3 regions of the Actinoplanes sp. NPDC051494 genome follow, and region 1 is predicted to be linked to each of the others. Evidence: riboswitches for the same ligand, from Rfam matches in the RefSeq annotation. Region 1 holds a riboswitch; each other region holds the start of a gene.
The links. A riboswitch is a leader RNA that binds a small molecule or an ion and turns the genes downstream of it on or off. The one in region 1 is predicted to bind cobalamin.

Region 1 (6,038 bases):
GATCACGTGCCCGGCCAACGGCTTCTTCACCGCCACCTACGCCCCGGTCCTGGACGGCACCGAGGTCGTCGTCACCAACTAGCTCGGATAGGTACGCGGAGTGAAGACCTGCCCACCGGGAAGCACCCGCGTCTGGCTCGACCCGACGATCAGCAGGCAGCGCATGTCGACGGTCGCCGGGTCGAGCTCGCCCAGACTCGTCACCCGGATCTCCTCCTCCGGGCCGCCCACGTCACGTCCCACCACCACCGGGGTCCGCGGGTCACGGTGCTTCAGCAGCACCTGCTGCGCGCGGACGAGCTGCTCCTTGCGGCTCTGCGACGCCGGGTTGTAGATCGCGATCACCAGGTCCGCGCCGGCCGCGGCGGTCAGCCGGGCCTCGATCACGTCCCACGGCTTGAGCCGGTCGGACAGCGACATGACGCAGAAGTCGTGACCCAGCGGGGCACCCGCCCGGCTCGCCACGGCCTGCGCCGCGGTCAGCCCCGGCACCACCCGGACCGGGACGTCCTTCCACTGCGGATCCTCGCTGACCTCGAGCACCGCCGCGGCCATCGCGAACACCCCCGGGTCACCCGACGACACGACCGCCACCCGGCGACCGCGTTTCGCCAGGTCCAGGGCGAACGCCGCGCGCTCGGCCTCGACCTTGTTGTCGGAGGCGTGCCGGCGCTGGCGGGGATTCACCGGGACCCGGTTCACATACGTCGTGTAGCCGACCACGTCGTCGGCCTCGGCCAGTGCCGCCTGGGCCTCCGGCGTCAGCCACTCGCGGGCACCGGGACCCAGCCCCACCACGGTCACCGAACCACGCCGGTCCTCGGTCGCCGGCGGCTCCGGCTCGACGAAAGCGGTGACGGCCGGGCTCGGGAGCAGCGCCAGGGAGAAGTACGGAACCGTCGCCGGGTCGATGTCGGCGAGCTTGCCCGAGCGCTGCTTGTCGGTGGTGGCCCGCTCGACATACCAGGCGTCGTCCAGCCGGCCGGCCCGCTCCAGCGCCTCGCGGACCCCCTCGAACGTCCGGCCCAGCTTCATGATCGCGGCCGAGTCGGTGGTTGCCAGCCGGGCGGCCAGCTCGTCCGGCGGCAACGTGCCGGGCAGCACCGTCAACGTCTCGTCGCGCTCCATCAACGGCCGCCCCAGCACCGCCGACGCGGCGCTCACCGAGGTCACCCCGGGCACCACCTCGGTCACGTACCGGTCGGCGAGCCTCTTGTGCATGTGCATGTAGGAGCCGTAGAAGAACGGGTCACCCTCGGCCAGCACGACCACGTCCCGGCCCGCGTCCAGGTGCGCGGCCAGCCGCTCCGCGCTCGCCGCGTAGAACTCGTCGATCGCGCCCTGGTAGCCGCCCGGATGATCGGTCGTCTCCGTGGTCACCGGATAGATCAGCGGCTCCTCGATCTGCCCCTCGCGCAGGTAGCCGGCCGCGATCGCCCGGGCGTTCGACCGCCCGTGCCGCGCCGCGTGGAAGGCGATCACGTCAGCGCCGGCGATCAGCCGGGCGGCCTTGACCGTGACGAGCTCCGGATCACCGGGGCCGAGTCCGACGCCGTACAACCGACCCGCCACCGTCACTCCTGTTCCGAGGCGAGCGCGTTGACCGCCGCCGCCGTCATCGCACTCCCGCCGCGGCGTCCGCGCACGACGAGGAATTCCAGATCGGACGCGGCCAGCGCGTCCTTCGACTCGGCCGCGCCGATGAACCCCACCGGGATCCCCAGCACGGCGGCCGGCCGCGGCGCCCCGGCCGCGACCATCTCCAGCAGCCGGAACAGCGCGGTCGGCGCGTTGCCGATGGCGACCACGGCCCCGTCCAGCCGGTCGGCCCACAGATCCAGCGCGGCGGCACTGCGGGTGTTCCCGATCTCGGCGGCCAGCCCCGGCACGGAAGGGTCACGCAGCGTGCAGATGACCTCGTTGCCGGCGGGCAGCCGCTTGCGGGTCACCCCGGAAGCCACCATCTCGGCGTCACAGAGGACCGGGGCCCCGGCCAGCAGCGCCTTGCGGGCCGCCGTCACGACCCCCGGGCTCCACGCCAGGTCCTCGACCAGATCGACCATCCCGCAGGCATGGATCATCCGCACCGCGACCCGCGCCACGTCACCGGGCAACCGGGACAGGTCGGCCTCGGCCCGGATGGTCGCGAACGACCGCCGGTAGATCTCCGCCCCGTCACGCACGTACTCCATGTCAGCCTTCCCTCAACCCGGCCACCAGCACACCCACGTGCGCGGCGTCCGCTGTCCCATTACCGTGCGGCGACGAGACCCGGTAACCGGTCCCGGTCGCCTCGACCCGGACATGCGGCCCGGCCGGGCTCCCGCACCCCCGCACACACCCGATCCAGTGCACCGGCAGCCCCTCGCCGGCGGTCGTGGCACCGAACGCATCCTGCCGGACATCGGCCAGCGCCTTCGCGCACCCCGGCCGCCCGGCACAGGCCGTTACCCCGGCCCACCGCGAATCCGGCGCGACCTCGAACCCGGCCCCACTCAGCCGCTCCACCCACGCGGCGGCCCCGTCCGGAGCGAGATCCGGCACCACCACCCCGCGCCAGGGCGTGAAAACCAGATCAGAAGCAGATTCCAACGCCTTCATCTGTACGCCGTCAAGTCGGCCCAAGGGCACCAGAGCCCCCACCGCGACGCGCCGACCAGGTCCCCCGACGATCCCGACCGGCTCCCGGAGGCCGGGCCGGACCAGGCCGTGATCAGGCTCACCCAATGTCACCCCGAGCGCCCCGGCAACCAGCCCGGCCACCCGCGCCGCCCCGTCACGCAGCTCCCGAACCCGCCAGGCCCGCCGCCCACCCCGCACAGCCTCGCCCCGCACAGCCTCGCCCCGCGCCGCAGCGCCCTGCCCGGCAGGCGCGTTGTCCCGTGCGGCTGGGGTGTCCGCCCCGGCGAGGGCTGCGTCCTGCGCGGCGAGAGCAAGGAAGGCGTGGGCCGCCGCGAGCAGCGCCGGCACCGCTTGGTCGGCCCGCACCCGCAGCCCCATGTCGCGGCCGGCGAACAGAACGGCTATTTCTCCGCTGAGTGGCATCACCGCGACGTCAGCGGAATAGGCCACGTCGCCGGCGCCGCTGTCGACGGCGAACAGGAAGCGTCCCGGCAGGCCCGCCAGCACCGCGTCGGCGCACAGCGCGCTGTCCAGCTCGGTGACCAGGGACGGGTTCCCGATGAGCGGGGACGCGGCGATGTTGCGTACGAGCTCATGGGTCTGTGACGGCAGCAGGCCGGCAGCCGACAACCGGGCGGCGAGTTGCACCGCCGGGGCGCCGCGCAGCGCCCGCAGCTGGAGGTTGGCCCGGCTGGTCAGCTCGATGTGCCCGTCGCCCCACTCGGCGGCCAGCTCCCGCAGCGCCGTGAGCTGGTCGCCCGAAATGCGCCCACCGGGGATCCGGACACGTGCCAGCGGCCCGTCTGCGGCGTCGTGCAACCGCAGGGCTCCGGGACACGCGTCGACCTCGGTGACCCGCGCGCCCACGCCCGTGCGGACAGCGGGCATGACGGGGCCGGCCGGCGGGTGAACGGGATCGGGGGAGGGCACGGCCCGGATACTACGGACCGGGACCGACACTTTTCCGCCGTCGGTCGGCATCGTCACACCCGGGCTCCCACGTTGACTTGAGTGCGGCCCGGTCGGCAGAGTGAGGGTCCACGTGCGGCGACGCCGCGGAGGAAGCCGGTGTGAATCCGGCGCGGTCCCGCCACTGTCACCGGGTTCGACCTGAACCCGGGAGCCAGGAACTCCCGTCGCCGTGATCCTTCGACCCGGGGCGCGGATCCCGAGGGGAGAGCCGTGTTTCTGCTGCTGTCGACATCCGATACCGACCTGCTCAGCGCTCGTGCGAGCACCTCCGAGTGGCGCCTGGGCAATCCTGCCCGCATCGCCGTCGAGGAGCTGCCCGCGCTGACCGACGGGGTCGAGCTCATCGTGGTCCGGATCCTGGGCGGTCGCCGCGCCTGGGAGGAGGGCCTCGACGAGCTGCTCGGCGGCCCGATCCCGGTGGTCGTGCTCGGCGGTGAGCAGACGCCGGACGCCGACCTGATGAAGCTGTCGACCGTGCCCGCCGGGGTCGCCGGGGAAGCGCACGCCTACCTCGCCTACGGTGGGCCGGAGAACCTGGCCGCGCTGCACGACTTCCTCTCCGACACCATCCTGCTCACCGGCAACGGGTTCGCCGCGCCGGTCCCCGCGCCCGACTGGGGTGTGCTGGAGCGCGACGCGACGACCACCGAGGGCCCGACCGTCGCGGTCCTCTATTACCGCGCGCACCACATGGCCGGGAACACCGCGTTCATCGAGGCACTCTGCCGGGCCGTCGAGGCCAAGGGCGGGCGCCCGCTGCCCATTTTCACCGCTTCTCTGCGTACGGCGTCCGAGGACCTGCTGGCCGAGTTGCGCAAGGCCGACGCGTTGATCGTGACCGTCCTGGCCGCCGGTGGCACGAAGCCGGCGACCGTCGGTGCCGGTGGGGACGACGAGGCCTGGGATGTCGGCGTGCTCGCCGGGCTGGACGTGCCGATCCTGCAGGGACTGGCGCTGACCAGCAGCCGCGAGGCGTGGGAGGCCAGCGACGACGGGCTCTCCCCGCTGGACGCCGCGACCCAGGTGGCCATCCCCGAGTTCGACGGCCGGATCATCACGGTCCCGTTCAGCTTCAAGGAGATCGACCCGGACGGCCTCTCGGTGTATGTGGCCGATCCCGAGCGGGCCTCCCGGGTCGCCGGGATCGCCGTCGCGCACGCGCGGTTGCGGCACATCCCGCCGGCCGAGCGCCGGGTGGTGATCATGCTGTCGGCATACCCGACGAAGCACTCGCGGATCGGCAACGCGGTCGGCCTCGACACCCCCGCTTCCACCGTACGGTTGCTCGCTGCCCTTCAGGAGCAGGGTTACCGGATCGGGAGCTTCCCCGGGGTCGCCGAGCAGGACGGTGACGCGCTGATCCACGCGCTGATCGCCGCCGGTGGCCAGGACCCCGACTGGCTCACCGAGGAGCAGCTCGCGGGCAACCCGGTCCGGATCAACGGCGACAAGTACGCCGCCTGGTTCGCGACCCTGCCCGCGGATCTGCGCGACGGCATGGTGCAGCACTGGGGCCCGCCGCCCGGTGAGCTGTATGTCGACGGCGGCGACATCGTCCTCGCCGCGCTGCGCGACGAGAACACGGTCGTCATGGTGCAGCCGCCGCGCGGGTTCGGGGCGAACCCGGTCGCGATCTACCACGACCCGGACCTGCCGCCCAGCCACCACTACCTGGCCGCCTACCGGTGGCTCGCCGACGAGTTCGGCGCGCACGCGGTCGTGCACGTCGGCAAGCACGGCAACCTGGAATGGCTGCCCGGCAAGAACGTCGGCATGTCCGCCTCCGACGGCACCGACGCGGCCCTCGGCGACCTGCCGCTGATCTACCCGTTCCTGGTCAACGACCCGGGCGAGGGCACCCAGGCCAAGCGCCGGGCGCACGCGACGCTGGTCGACCACCTGATCCCGCCGATGGCCCGCGCCGAGTCCTACGGCGACATCGCCCGCCTCGAGCAGCTGCTCGACGAACACGCCAACATCGCCGCGCTCGACCCGGCCAAGCTGCCGGCCATCCGCGCGCAGATCTGGACCCTGATCCAGGCCGCGAAGATGGACCACGACCTGGGCCTCGACAACCGCCCCGGCGACGAGGAGTTCGACGAGTTCATCCTGCACGTCGACGGGTGGCTCTGCGAGATCAAGGATGTGCAGATCCGCGACGGGCTGCACATCCTCGGCGCCGCGCCGACCGGTGAGGCGCGGGTCAACCTCGTGCTCGCCATGCTGCGCGCCCGGCAGATGTGGGCCGGCAAGGTCGCCGCCCTGCCCGGCCTGCGCGAAGCCCTGGGTCTCGCGGAGGACGCCTCCACCGCGGAGACCGACGCCGTCGAGGCGCAGGCCAAGGCGCTGGTCACGGCGATGGAGGAAGCCGGCTGGCCCACCTCCCCGCCGGACATCTCCGACAATGATGACGTGAACGCGGTCCTGGCGTTCGCCGCCACCGA
Region 2 (6,038 bases), on a different contig from region 1:
TCTGTCGCGGCAGCTGTTCGAGGAGGCCGTGCACGTCCAGTTCTATCTGAACCTGCTCGACACCTATGTGCCCGACGAGAAGGAACGGTTCGAGGCGTTCGACGCGATCGAGAACATCCCCTCGATCGCCCGTAAGGCCGAGTTCTGTTTCAAATGGATCGACTCGGTCTACGAACTCCGGGAACTCAAGACCAAGGAGGACCGGCGGGCGTTCCTGCTCAACGTCATCTGCTTCGCCGCGTGCATCGAGGGGCTGTTCTTCTACGGCGCTTTCGCGTACGTGTATTTCCTGCGCTCCCGCGGTGTCCTGCAGGGCCTCGCCTCGGGCACCAACTGGGTGTTCCGCGACGAGTCGATGCACATGGCGTTCGCGTTCGACGTGGTCGACGCCGTCCGCGCCGAGGAGCCGGACCTGTTCGACGCCGACATGGAGCAGCAGGTCCGCGACATGCTGGCCGAGGCCGTCGAGTGCGAGGTGCAGTTCGCCGCCGACCTGCTGGAGCAGGGTGTCTCCGGCATGTCGCTGACCGACATGCGGGAATACCTGCAGCACGTCGCCGACCGCCGGCTCGCGGTGCTGGGCATCGATCCCATGTACGGCAGCAAGAACCCGTTCGCGTTCATGGAACTGCAGGACGTGCAGGAGTTGTCGAACTTCTTCGAGCGCCGCGTGTCGGCGTACCAGGTCGGTGTGACCGGAAGCGTGAGTTTCGACGACGATTTCTAGGCTCTAAGATGGTCGGTGGTGCTGGTTCGCCCCGGTCGTGAGATCGGGGCGTCGTAAGAGGGAACCCGGTGTGATTCCGGGACTGCCCCGCAGCGGTGAGCAGGAACGAAAGCCGTCATCAAGCACTGGGCCGCGAGGCCTGGGAAGCGACGGCCGGTAGGAGACCGGGAGACCGGTCGTGCCCGCGAGTCCGAAGACCTGCCCACACCGCGCGCACAGTCCTGTGCGCGCCGCCGACGGCCTCTCGGGAGGGTCAGGGCGGAAGCGCGGAGCTGTGTCCGCGCCTTCCCTCCTGCCCTCGCGGGTGCCGCCGGGCACTTCGAGGGAAGGGCACCGCGCGGTCCCGGACCGGTTCACCCGGCTCGGGCTGTCCGAGCTGGACACATATTTCGCCATGGCCCGCGGGGTGGACGCCGAACCGGCCCTGGAACTGACGAAGTGGTTCGGCACCAACTACCACTACCTGGTGCCGGAGATCGGCCCGGACACCGTGTTCGCGGCCCTGCCGGCCAAGGCCCGGGCCGAGTATCACCAGGCCCGTGAGCTCGGTATCACCACCCGTCCGGTGCTCGTCGGCCCGGCCACGTTCCTGCTGCTGGCCAAGGCCACCGCGGACGCCCCGGCCGGGTTCCGGCCGTTCGACCGGCTCGACGACCTGGTCACGGTCTACGCCGACATCCTCACCGCGCTCGGCAAGGCCGGCGTGCCGTGGGTGCAGTTCGACGAACCCGCGTACGTCGCCGACCGGTCGGCCGAGGAGATCGAGGCGCTGCGGGCCGCGTACACCCGGCTGGGAGGTCTCCCGCGACGGCCGGGACTGTTCGTCGCGACCTACTTCGGTGAGCTCGGCGACGCGCTGCCCGCCCTGCTGGACACGCCGGTCGAGGCGCTCGGCCTCGACCTGGTGGCCGGTCCGGGCAACCTGCACCGGCTCGCCGCGGCCGGCCCGCTGCGGGGCCGGACGATCGTGGCCGGGCTCGTCGACGGTCACAACATCTGGCGCACCGACCTGCACGCCGCCGTCACCACCGGCGCCACGCTCACCGGCCTCGCCGACAACGTCGCGGTGTCCTCCTCGTGCTCGCTGCTGCACGTCCCGGTCGACCTCGACGCCGAGACGGCCCTGGACCCGGCGCTGCGGGAACGCCTGGCGTTCGCCCGGCAGAAGGTCGACGAGGTCGTCCTGCTCGGCCTGGCGCTGCGCAACGGTGTGGCCAGCCTGCCCGGCCCGCTGCCCGCCGTGCCCGCCGCCTGGCACCACGACGAGGTCCGGACCCGGCTCGCCGCGGCCACTCCCGCGGACCGCCGGCGCGGGCCGTACCCGACCCGGGCCGCCGCCCAGCAGGAACGGCTGCACCTGCCGGAACTCCCGACGACGACGATCGGTTCGTTCCCGCAGACCGCCGAACTGCGCAGGGCCCGCGCCGCTTTCCGCAGCGGCGCCCTCGACGAGGCCGGCTACGAGCAGCTGATGCGCGACGAGGTCGCCCGGGTGATCCGGCTGCAGGAGGAGCTGGGTCTGGACGTGCTCGTGCACGGCGAACCCGAGCGCAACGACATGGTCCAGTACTTCGGCGAACAACTCGACGGCTTCGCCGCCACCGGCAACGGATGGGTGCAGTCGTACGGCTCCCGCTGCGTACGCCCGCCGATCATCCACGGTGACGTGGCCCGCAGGGCGCCGATGACGGTGGCCTGGTCGACGTACGCGCAGTCGCTCACGGACAAGCCGGTCAAGGGCATGCTCACCGGCCCGGTCACGATCCTGGCCTGGTCGTTCGTACGCACCGACCAGCCGCTCGCCGACACCGCCGACCAGGTCGCGCCGGCCCTGCGCGACGAGTGCCACGACCTCGAGGCGGCCGGCGTCACGGTGATCCAGGTCGACGAGCCCGCCCTGCGCGAGACGCTGCCGCTGCGCCGGGCGGAGCAGAAGGCGTACCTGGACTGGGCGGTCGGTGCGTTCCGGCTCGCCACCAGCGGCGTCGCGGACAGCACGCAGATCCACACGCACCTGTGCTATTCCGAGTTCGGTGCGGTCATCACCGCGATCGACGCCCTCGACGCGGACGTGACCAGCATCGAGGCGTCCCGTTCGCGGATGGAGGTCCTCGACGACCTCGCCGCGATCGGTTACCGCCGCGGCGTCGGCCCGGGCGTGTGGGACATCCACTCCCCCCGCGTACCGTCGCACGACGAGATCGTGTCGGCGCTGCGGCGTGCGGTCACCGCCGTCCCGGCCCAGCGGCTCTGGGTCAACCCGGACTGCGGCCTCAAGACCCGGGGCTACGCCGAGGTCGAGGCGTCCCTGAAGCGGCTGGTCGCGGCCGCCGCCGAGGTCCGCGGCACCTGATCGCACCGCCCCGCCGGGTGGCCGTCACCCGGCGGGGCCCTCAGGCCGTACGTGTGAACTCGGCCGGACCGAAGATCACGAGCAGGGCCAGGTCCTCGGTGATCCGGGTGAACCGGTGTTCCTCCCCCGCCGGCACGAAGATCACCGAGCCGGCCGTCACCTCGGCCCGCGCGCCGCCGGCCTCGAGCACCGCCCGCCCGGCCGTGACCACGTAGATCTCGTCCTCGGTGTGCGGGGTCTGGTCGTCGGCACCACCGGCGGCGACACAGTAGGTGCCGACGCTCAGGTCCGCCGTGCGCAGATGCTCGACCCAGTGGGTCGCGCCGTCGGTGGGCGAGGTGAAACGGGTGGCGTCCGCGAGGATCCGCATGGGTGGATTACCGCCTCATCGGTATGCAGGGACTTCCGGTTCGGCGTCGGCATCGGACGGGAAGACGAAGATCGATGCGACGATGAGGCCGGCGCCGGCCACCTGGGCGATGCCCGGCCGCTCACCGAGGACGACGATCGCGGAGACCAGCCCGAAAACCGGCAACAGGTTGAGCACGATACCGGCGCGGGCGGCCCGGACGTGAGCCAGCGCGTAGTTGTAGAGCAGGAAGCTGCCGGCGAAACCGACCACCCCGATCGCGAGCGCGACCAGCCAGTCGCCGGCGGAGTGACCGGTGTACACCCCGGCGCCCCGCACGGCCGCCTCGCCGATGCCGAACGGCAGGATCACCGCCATCCCGAACCCGAACTGGTGGGCGGTCATGGTGAGCGGGTCGACGCTGTCGGCGATGCCCCGGGCGATGAGCACATAGACCGCGGCCGCCAGGATGCCGCCGAAGGTCAGGATGTCGCCGATGTTGAGCGACGAGTCCGGTGCGGCGCCGCCCAGCACCAGCACGCCGACGACGGCCAGCAGCAGACCCAGCACCCCGCGGGCGGCCAGCCGCTCGCGGAGGAAGATCGCCGCGAGCACGACGACCAGACAGGACTCCAGACCGGAGATCACCGCGGCGTTCGCGGCGGTGGTGTGCTGCAGCCCGATGGTGATCAGGGCGTAGCACACCCCGGGTTCGAGCACGCCGATCAGGGCCAGCCGGCCGAGCTGCCGCGGGCGGTGGTAGCCCCGGATCAGCAGCAACGGCCACAGCACCAGGTTGGCCCCGAGCAGCTGGACGGTCAGCAGGGTCATCGGCTGCCAGCTGTCGAGGGCGAACTTGATGAACGTTCCCGCGCTGCCCCAGAACAGCGCGGCGGTCACCAGGGCGGCCAGCGGCCGGACGGCGCGTGGGCTCACGGGGTGTCCGTCCGGCCCGGTGCACCCCGGCGCCACAGGTCGGCATCCCCCCACGCGCCGGTGATCACCAGGTCGGGGTCGCGGACGCGCTGGGCGGCGAAGCGGGCGGCGAGCCGCTGCAGCCGTACGGTCATGGGGATCTGATCCAGCAGCGCCGAGCCGGTGCCGCCGGGGCTGGTCAGCGTGGCCACCTGGAGTCCCTCCCGGCCCGCCGCGCCGGCCAGGGCGGCGGTGAGGCCGTCCGGATCGTCCCCGGGTTGCAGGACCAGCAGTGTGTCCGCCGAGCCGTACGGCACCGCGGCGCCGTGCAGCAGCCGGTCCGGGTCGAAACCCTCGCAGAGCACCCGGGCGCCTTCGCGGATCTTCAGCGCCCCCTCGCGGGCGGTCACCGACCAGGCACCGGGACCGACGACGGCCATGGCCCGGCCGGGGATCGGGACGCCGTCGATGCCGGGATCGGCGAGCACCGCCCGCACCTGCGCGGCGGCGGCCCGGACGGACTCCGGGCCGGTGTCCCGGCCGCCCAGGTGGGAGGCGATCTGGCTGAGCACGGTCAGGGCGGTGGTGTAGCTGACGGTGTAGGTCTCCGAGGTCTCGGTGACCGGCGTGCGCACGGCCTCCGGCCAGGCGCAGTCCGGGCCGGTGATCGACACCAGCGGCAGGCCGGCCTCGAGGATCAGCTGCCGGCTGCGCTGGGCGTACGAGGTGCTCGCGGTGTGCGTGATGACAACGGCCCCGTCCCCGGGCCGCACCGGGCGGTGGGCGTGCGTGAACGCGTACGCGGAGATCCAGCGCGCGTCCACGCCCAGGGTGAGCAGGTCGGCGGCGGCGAGTTCGGCGGCGTGCTGGCTGGTGCCGGTGCCGATCAGCCAGAGCCGGCGGACCCCGTCGAGCCGGCTCGCCGCCGCGGCGGCCGGTGCGGGGTCGGCGAGGGCCTCGATGGCGGCGGGCTGCGCCGCGATCATCGTGTCGAGTGCGGTCGTCATCGGAGAGCTCCTGGTACGGGTGCGGGCGAGCAGGTACGGGTGCGGGCGAGCAGGTACGGGTGCGGGCGAGCAGGTACGGGTGCGGGCGAGTAGGTACGGGTGCGGGCGAGCAGGTACGGGTGCGGGCGATCAGGTACGGGTGCGGGCGATCAGGTACGGGTGCGGGCGATCAGGTACGGGTGCGGGCGATCAGGGACGGCGGACGGCGACCGGCAGGCCGGTGCCCTGGCCCACGAGCCACGGCCGGCCGGGGTCGAAACGCGCGGCGGCCACCCGGCCGCCGGCGTGGGTGAACTCGACGTACTCGAGACAACCGGCGGCCGGGATGGCGAACCGTCCGAACCGGCCGGTCGCGGAGAACGTCGCGGTGCCCCGCTCCGTCGTGGTGAGCGCGACGCCGTGCAGCGTGCCGTCCTGCGGGTCGAGCCCGGCCCGCTCCGCGGTGTCGCGCCGCCAGAGGGTGTAGCGGACCGGTCCGGTGGGCGCCTCGACCGCCAGCCAGCGTTCCTCGCCGTCGTGCTCGAGCAGGCATTCCAGCCAGGTCTCGACGTGGTCGGTGGCGACGATGCGGCCGAGGACCCGGCTGACCCGGCCGTCGACGATCACGGTGGTGCCGGGAGCGAAGTCGCCGGCGTGCTCGGCGAGCCCGTGCGGGCCGGAAACGTGCGCCGGTGCGGTCATGCTGGT
Region 3 (6,038 bases), on a different contig from region 1:
GTGAGTTCCGCCGGTCCGCGGTGGCCTTTCACCAGGTACTGCAGCTGGACGTCGTGGTTGTCCGCCACCCCGTACTCCCGGTCGAGGTCGAGGATCGTGGTCAGCGGGGTGAGCGTGACCTCGGTGAGGCCGGCTTGCTCCAGCACGGTGACGGTCTGCTGGATCGACGTGGCGGCGGCCAGCGGCAGGGCCGCGCGGACCGCGTCGTCGTAGATGTCGACGCCCCGCGGGAACCAGGTGCTGTCGACGACGGCGATCGTGCCGCCGGGCCGGAGCAGGCGGATCCAGTTCTCCAGGGCGACCCGTGGTTCCCGGAGGGTCCACATCAGGTACCGGCTGACCACCGCGTCGAAGCCGGCGGGCGGGAAGTCCGGGTGCACCGCGTCACCGCGCCGGATGTCCGGCGGGTTGTCCACGGTCGCGGCGTGGGCGCGGGCCCGGTCGAGCATGCCGTCGGCGAGGTCGATGCCGGTGACCCGGTGACCGAGGCCGGCGAGCACCATCGCCACCTGACCGCTGCCGGTGCCGACGTCGAGCACGTCCGCCGGGGCCACGGGCAGAGCCTGCGACCAGACCCGCGACCACGCCGCGGTGTCGGCCGCGACGCGTTCCGGGCGTTGCTGGTAGTCGTCGTACGCGGGGGCACGGCCGGTCCAGTAGCCGTTGATGCGGTCCTGCACGCTCATGATTCTCCCGGGTGGAACAGCAGGTGGATGGATCCGCCGAGTTCGAGGCGCTGGATCCCGATGCCGTAGACCGGTTCGAGGATCGCCGGGTCGAGGACCTCGTCGACGGTGCCCGCGGCTTTGACGCCGCCGGCGCCGAGCAGCACCAGGTCGTCGCAGTAGCGGGCGGCCAGGTTCAGGTCGTGCAGCACCACGATCGAGCAGGTGCCCAGATCGCGGACCAGGCCGAGCACCTCGTGCTGGTAACGGATGTCAAGGTGGTTGGTGGGCTCGTCGAGCAGCAGGTGGGTGGCCTGCTGCGCCAGCGCCCGGGCGATCAGGACCCGTTGGCGTTCGCCGCCGGACAGTCCCGCGAACGAGCGGGCCCCGAGGTGCGCGGCGCCGACCCGGGCCAGGCAGCGGGCGGCGATCGCGTGGTCCTGCGGCCCGGTGCGCTGGAAGGTGGACAGGTGCGGGCCGCGCCCGAGCAGCACCATCTCCCCCACCGTCAGGGCGGTCTCGCCGCCGGTCTCCTGCACCACCACGGCGAGGCGGCGCGCCATCTCCCGCGACGACGCCAGCGGAAGACCGTCGACGGTGATCCGGCCGGTGCGGCTGCGCAACGCGCCGTACAGCAGGCGCAGCAGGGTGGTCTTGCCGCTGCCGTTCGGCCCGATCAGCCCGAGCACCCGTCCCGGGCGGGCCTCGACGCTGACCCCGCCGATGACCGGGTTCGCGCCGTAACTCCAGGAGACGTCCTCGGCCGCGATCATGATCCGAAGCGCTGGACGATCTTCTCCAGTCCGTCGATGGACAGCGGGCTCGGCGGCTCGGTGAAATTGAACAGCTGCGGCATGAGGTCGCCGTTCTTCACCGCGGTCAGGTTCGCCGCGCCGGGCAGCGCGGTCACCGCCTGCTCAACGGCCTTCGGGTCGCCGTCGCTGTACAGCAGGATCAGCACGTCGGGGTTGCGCCCGAGCAACTCCTCCATCGTGACCTCGAAGACCCGCTCGTCGGTGTCACCGAACACGTCCTTGAGACCCGCCGCCTCCAGCTGCGGGTGGGCCATGCTCTTCTTCCCGTACGCGTACGTCACCCCACCGCCCACGGTCGGGTACAGCACCGCGGCCGTCCGCCCGGACGCGGCCGCCGTGGTGATGCCGGCCATCCGTTCCTTGAGCTTCGCCACGGCGGCCGTGGCCTCGGCGGGACGGTCGAACACTTTGCCGTACGTCTGCATCTGCTCGTAGATGTCGTCGAACGACGGGTCCGGGACGCCCTGCTCGCACAGCGCGGGCTCCTCCATCAGCGGGATGTCCACCGCGGAGAGCGTGTCGCGCGACAGGTTGTCGACCTCGCCGAGTACCAGGTCGGGTTGCTGGCTGATCACGACCTCCTTGGAGATCTGCAGGTGCCCGCTGGTGTCGGTCTTGTCGGTGAGCAGCGGGATCGCCGTGAGCTCGGCGATCGTCGCGGCGTCGTAGTACGCGTCCGGGTACTGCCCCGCCCGGGCGGTGACCCGGTCCAGCACGCCGAGGTCGTGCAGGAACGGCACGGCCGCGCTCTTGAGCAGGACCACCCGCTCCGGTTCGGCGTCGAACGTGACGTCCACACCGCAGTTGGCGACGGTGACGGGGTAGTCCCCCGTCGACGCGGCCGCATCCCCGGTGGCGCCGGTGCCGCACGCGGCGGTCAGCAGCACCAGGGCGGACGCGGCCGCGAAACGATATGGCTTCATGATTCTCCCTGGTGGAGGCGGCGGATCAGGACGATGAGGAACGGGGCGCCGAGCAGCGACGTGATGATGCCGATCGGGATCTCCTGCGGGGCCAGCAGCACGCGGGCGATGACGTCGGCCCAGACCAGCAGGATCGCGCCGAGCAGCGCGGCGACCGGCACGACGCGGACGTGGGTGGCACCGACGATGCGCCGGGCCAGGTGCGGGACGACGAGCCCGACGAAGCCGATGCTGCCCGACGCGGAGACCAGCACACCGACGCAGAGCGCGACGACGACCAGCATCCCGGTCCGGAACCGCTCCGGTGAGACGCCGAGGGTGTGGGCGGTCTCGTCGCCGATGGCCAGCGCGTCGAGGCGCCGGCCCTGCACGGTGAGCAGCACGATCGTGAGCACGACGACCACGGCCGCGACGGCGAGCGGGCCGTCCCAGCGGGCCAGGCCCAGCGAGCCGAGCAGCCAGAACATCACCGACCGGGCGCCCTCGGCCGATCCGGAGGCGAAGATCAGGAAGCTGGTCGTCGCGTACAGGGCGTAGCCGACGGCGACACCGGAGAGCAGCAGCCGGATCGAGGTGACCCGGCCGCCGGTGCGGGCGATCACGAACACCAGCAGCGATGCGGCGAGCGCGCCGAGGAAGGCACTGAACGGCAACGCGTACTGACCGAACCCGGCGCCGACTCCGAACAGGATCGCCGCCGCCGCGCCGCTGGAGGCCCCGGAGTTCACCCCGAGCAGGTACGGGTCGGCCAGCACGTTGCGGACCATGGCCTGCAGCGCCACACCGGACGCCGCGAGGCCGGCGCCGACGAGCATGCCGAGCAGCACCCGGGGCAGGCGGACCTGCCAGACGATCGCGTCCTGCGGCAGGCTCCACGAGACGTCGCCCGGCCAGCCGGTCAGATGATGGGTGATGATCCGCGCCACGGTCAGCGGGGCGATACCGACCGCACCGGAGCCCACCGCCACGATGCCGGTCAGGACGAGCCCGGCCACCAGAGCGAGGAGCCACGCGGCTGTCCTGCGGCGGCGTGCGCGCACGCCGAGAAGGTCGGTCACGACGGCCTCTCACCACTAGATGCCACACCAAGGCTGTTGCCATTGATGTGCAGAAGCTATCAGCTCGCGACAGAGCCCCGGCAGGGCCATGATCCGTCGGCCCGTTTCGCGCCACAGGCGAAAAAGGTCCGGTTCGGCGTTCACCCACCGGACCTGGCCAGGACCGCCCCATGGGAGGACACCGCGCCGGGAGCTACTCGGCGCGAGGCTCGGGTGACGCTGTGCGGCGACACGCCGGGGCACACCATCTGGTGTTGCCTTCCGAGGGTCGCACCCATATATGGTGGTGCTCGCAGCTGGTTCGGCCGTCCCTGGTGGGTGGTCGAGGCAACAGGGAACCCGGTGCAAAACCGGGACTGCCCCGCAGCGGTGAGTGGGAACGAAAGTCGTCATCAGCACTGGGCCGTGACCGGCCTGGGAAGCGACGGCCGGTAGGCAGCGAGCAGCACGCCCACGAGTCCGAAGACCTGCCAGCGCGCCGCACACCACCGTGTGCGGCGGTCGAAGGCCGCGTGGGACGGCCGACGCCATCAGCCGGTGCACCGTCCTCACCCGAGGGTGGCCGGCGGCGTCCTCCTGCGCGTCCGGAGACCTACGGGCTCGCGAGGAGAGAGTTTTCGTGTCAATCACGCAGGCGGAGCAGCGCCGCATTCCCATGCAGGTCCGCAAACGCAACGGTGAAACCGAGCCGGTCGACGTCAACAAGATCGTCAAGGCCGTGGAGCTGTGGGTCGCCGACCTGGACGAGGTCGATCCGTTGCGGGTGGCGACCAAGACCATCAGCGGGCTGTACGACGGCGCGACCACCGCGGAGCTGGACAAGCTGTCGATCCAGACCTCGGCCGAGCTGATCAGCGAGGAGCCGCAGTATTCGCGGCTCGCGGCCCGGCTGCTGGCCGCGTTCGTCGACAAGGAGGTCCGCAACCAGGGCGTGGCGAGCTTCAGCCAGTCCATCCGGTACGCGCACCAGCAGGGCCTGATCGGTGACGAGACCGCCGCGTTCGTGGCCGCCAACGCCCGCAAGCTCGACGTCGCCGTCGACCTCACCGGTGACCTGCGGTTCGAGTATTTCGGGCTGCGCACGGTCGCCGACCGTTACCTGCTGCGTCACCCGCAGTCGCGCGAGGTCGTGGAGACACCGCAGTACTGGCTGCTGCGCGTCGCGTGCGGCCTGTCGCAGACCGCGAACGAGGCGATCGGCTTCTACAAGCTGATGTCGTCGCTGGCCTACCTGCCCAGCTCCCCCACGCTGTTCAACTCCGGCACCCGGCACACCCAGATGTCCTCGTGCTTCCTGGTCGACTCGCCCAAGGACGAGCTCGACTCGATCTACGAGCGCTACCACCAGGTCGCGAAGCTGTCGAAGTTCTCCGGTGGCATCGGCATCGCCTGGTCGCGGGTCCGCGGCCGGGGCGCGCTGATCCGGGGCACGAACGGGCAGTCCAACGGCATCGTGCCGTTCCTCAAGACGCTCGACGCCGGCGTGGCCGCGGTCAACCAGGGCGGCCGGCGCAAGGGTGCGGCCTGCGTGTACCTCGAGCCGTGGCACCCGGACATCGAGGAGTTCCTCGATCTGCGGGACAACACAGGCGAGGACTCCCGGCGTACCCACAATCTGAATCTGGCCAACTGGATCCCGGACGAGTTCATGCGCCGGGTGGAGGCCGACGGCGACTGGTCCTTGATCGACCCGTCCGACGCCCCCGAGCTGCCGGATCTGTTCGGTGCCGAGTTCGACGAGGCCTACCGGGCGGCGGAGAAGAAGGCGATCAAGACCGTCAAGGCCCGCGATCTGTACGGGCGGATGATGCGCACGCTCGCGCAGACCGGCAACGGCTGGATGACGTTCAAGGACCCGTCGAACCGGATGTCCAACCAGACCGGCAAGCCCGGCAACACCATCCACCTGTCGAACCTGTGCACCGAGATCCTCGAGGTCAACAACAACGACGAGACCGCGGTCTGCAACCTGGGCTCGATCAACCTCGGCGCACACCTGCGCGACGGTGCGGTGGACTGGGACAAGCTGCGCGCGACCGTGCGTACCGCGGTGGTCTTCCTGGACCGGGTCATCGACATCAACTACTACCCGGCGGAGCAGGCGGCGGCGTCGAACCCGCGCTGGCGACCGGTCGGGCTGGGCCTGATGGGCCTGCAGGACGCGTTCTTCACCCTCGGTCTGCCGTTCGACTCGGCGCAGGCCAAGGAGCTGTCCACCCGCGTGCAGGAGGACATCTACCTGACCGCGCTGGAGGCCTCGGCCGGGCTCGCCGAGCAGTTCGGGCCGCACCCGGCGTACCAGCAGACCCGCGCCGCCGGCGGTGACCTGCACCCCGATCTGTGGGGCGCGACCGTCACCCAGACCGAGCGCTGGGCGGCTCTCAAGGAGCGCGTCGCGGCGACCGGCCTGCGCAACTCGCTGCTGATCGCGATCGCGCCGACGGCGACCATCGCGTCGATCGCGGGCTGCTACGAGTGCATCGAGCCGCAGGTCTCCAACCTGTTCAAGCGCGAGACCATGTCGGGCGAGTTCCTGCAGATCAACACCTATCTGGTACGCGAACTCAAGTCGCGGAA

Region 2: another riboswitch for cobalamin. It lies ahead of metE (5-methyltetrahydropteroyltriglutamate--homocysteine S-methyltransferase); the one in region 1 lies ahead of cobN (cobaltochelatase subunit CobN).
Region 3: another riboswitch for cobalamin. It lies ahead of ACIA6A_RS16700 (ribonucleoside-diphosphate reductase subunit alpha); the one in region 1 lies ahead of cobN (cobaltochelatase subunit CobN).

Annotation. Positions count from the first base shown of each region.
Region 1 is NZ_JBITDZ010000001.1:468,681-474,718, reverse strand. Features, by position in the region: gene ACIA6A_RS02120 (Tat pathway signal sequence domain protein) at 1-82, shown strand, start outside; gene ACIA6A_RS02115 (precorrin-2 C(20)-methyltransferase) at 79-1,572, opposite strand; gene ACIA6A_RS02110 (precorrin-8X methylmutase) at 1,575-2,192, opposite strand; gene ACIA6A_RS02105 (precorrin-3B synthase) at 2,194-3,552, opposite strand; cobalamin riboswitch at 3,646-3,776, shown strand; gene cobN (cobaltochelatase subunit CobN) at 3,805-6,038, shown strand, end outside.
Region 2 is NZ_JBITDZ010000003.1:905,827-911,864, reverse strand. Features, by position in the region: gene ACIA6A_RS16695 (ribonucleotide-diphosphate reductase subunit beta) at 1-727, shown strand, start outside; cobalamin riboswitch at 733-948, shown strand; gene metE (5-methyltetrahydropteroyltriglutamate--homocysteine S-methyltransferase) at 1,002-3,080, shown strand; gene ACIA6A_RS16685 (cupin domain-containing protein) at 3,121-3,450, opposite strand; gene ACIA6A_RS16680 (DMT family transporter) at 3,466-4,365, opposite strand; gene ACIA6A_RS16675 (hypothetical protein) at 4,362-5,351, opposite strand; gene ACIA6A_RS16670 (DUF4178 domain-containing protein) at 5,541-6,032, opposite strand; gene ACIA6A_RS16665 (NAD(P)/FAD-dependent oxidoreductase) at 6,029-6,038, opposite strand, start outside.
Region 3 is NZ_JBITDZ010000003.1:912,521-918,558, reverse strand. Features, by position in the region: gene ACIA6A_RS16720 (class I SAM-dependent methyltransferase) at 1-686, opposite strand, end outside; gene ACIA6A_RS16725 (class I SAM-dependent methyltransferase) at 1-4, shown strand, start outside; gene ACIA6A_RS16715 (ABC transporter ATP-binding protein) at 683-1,438, opposite strand; gene ACIA6A_RS16710 (ABC transporter substrate-binding protein) at 1,435-2,403, opposite strand; gene ACIA6A_RS16705 (FecCD family ABC transporter permease) at 2,400-3,461, opposite strand; cobalamin riboswitch at 3,742-3,951, shown strand; gene ACIA6A_RS16700 (ribonucleoside-diphosphate reductase subunit alpha) at 4,117-6,038, shown strand, end outside.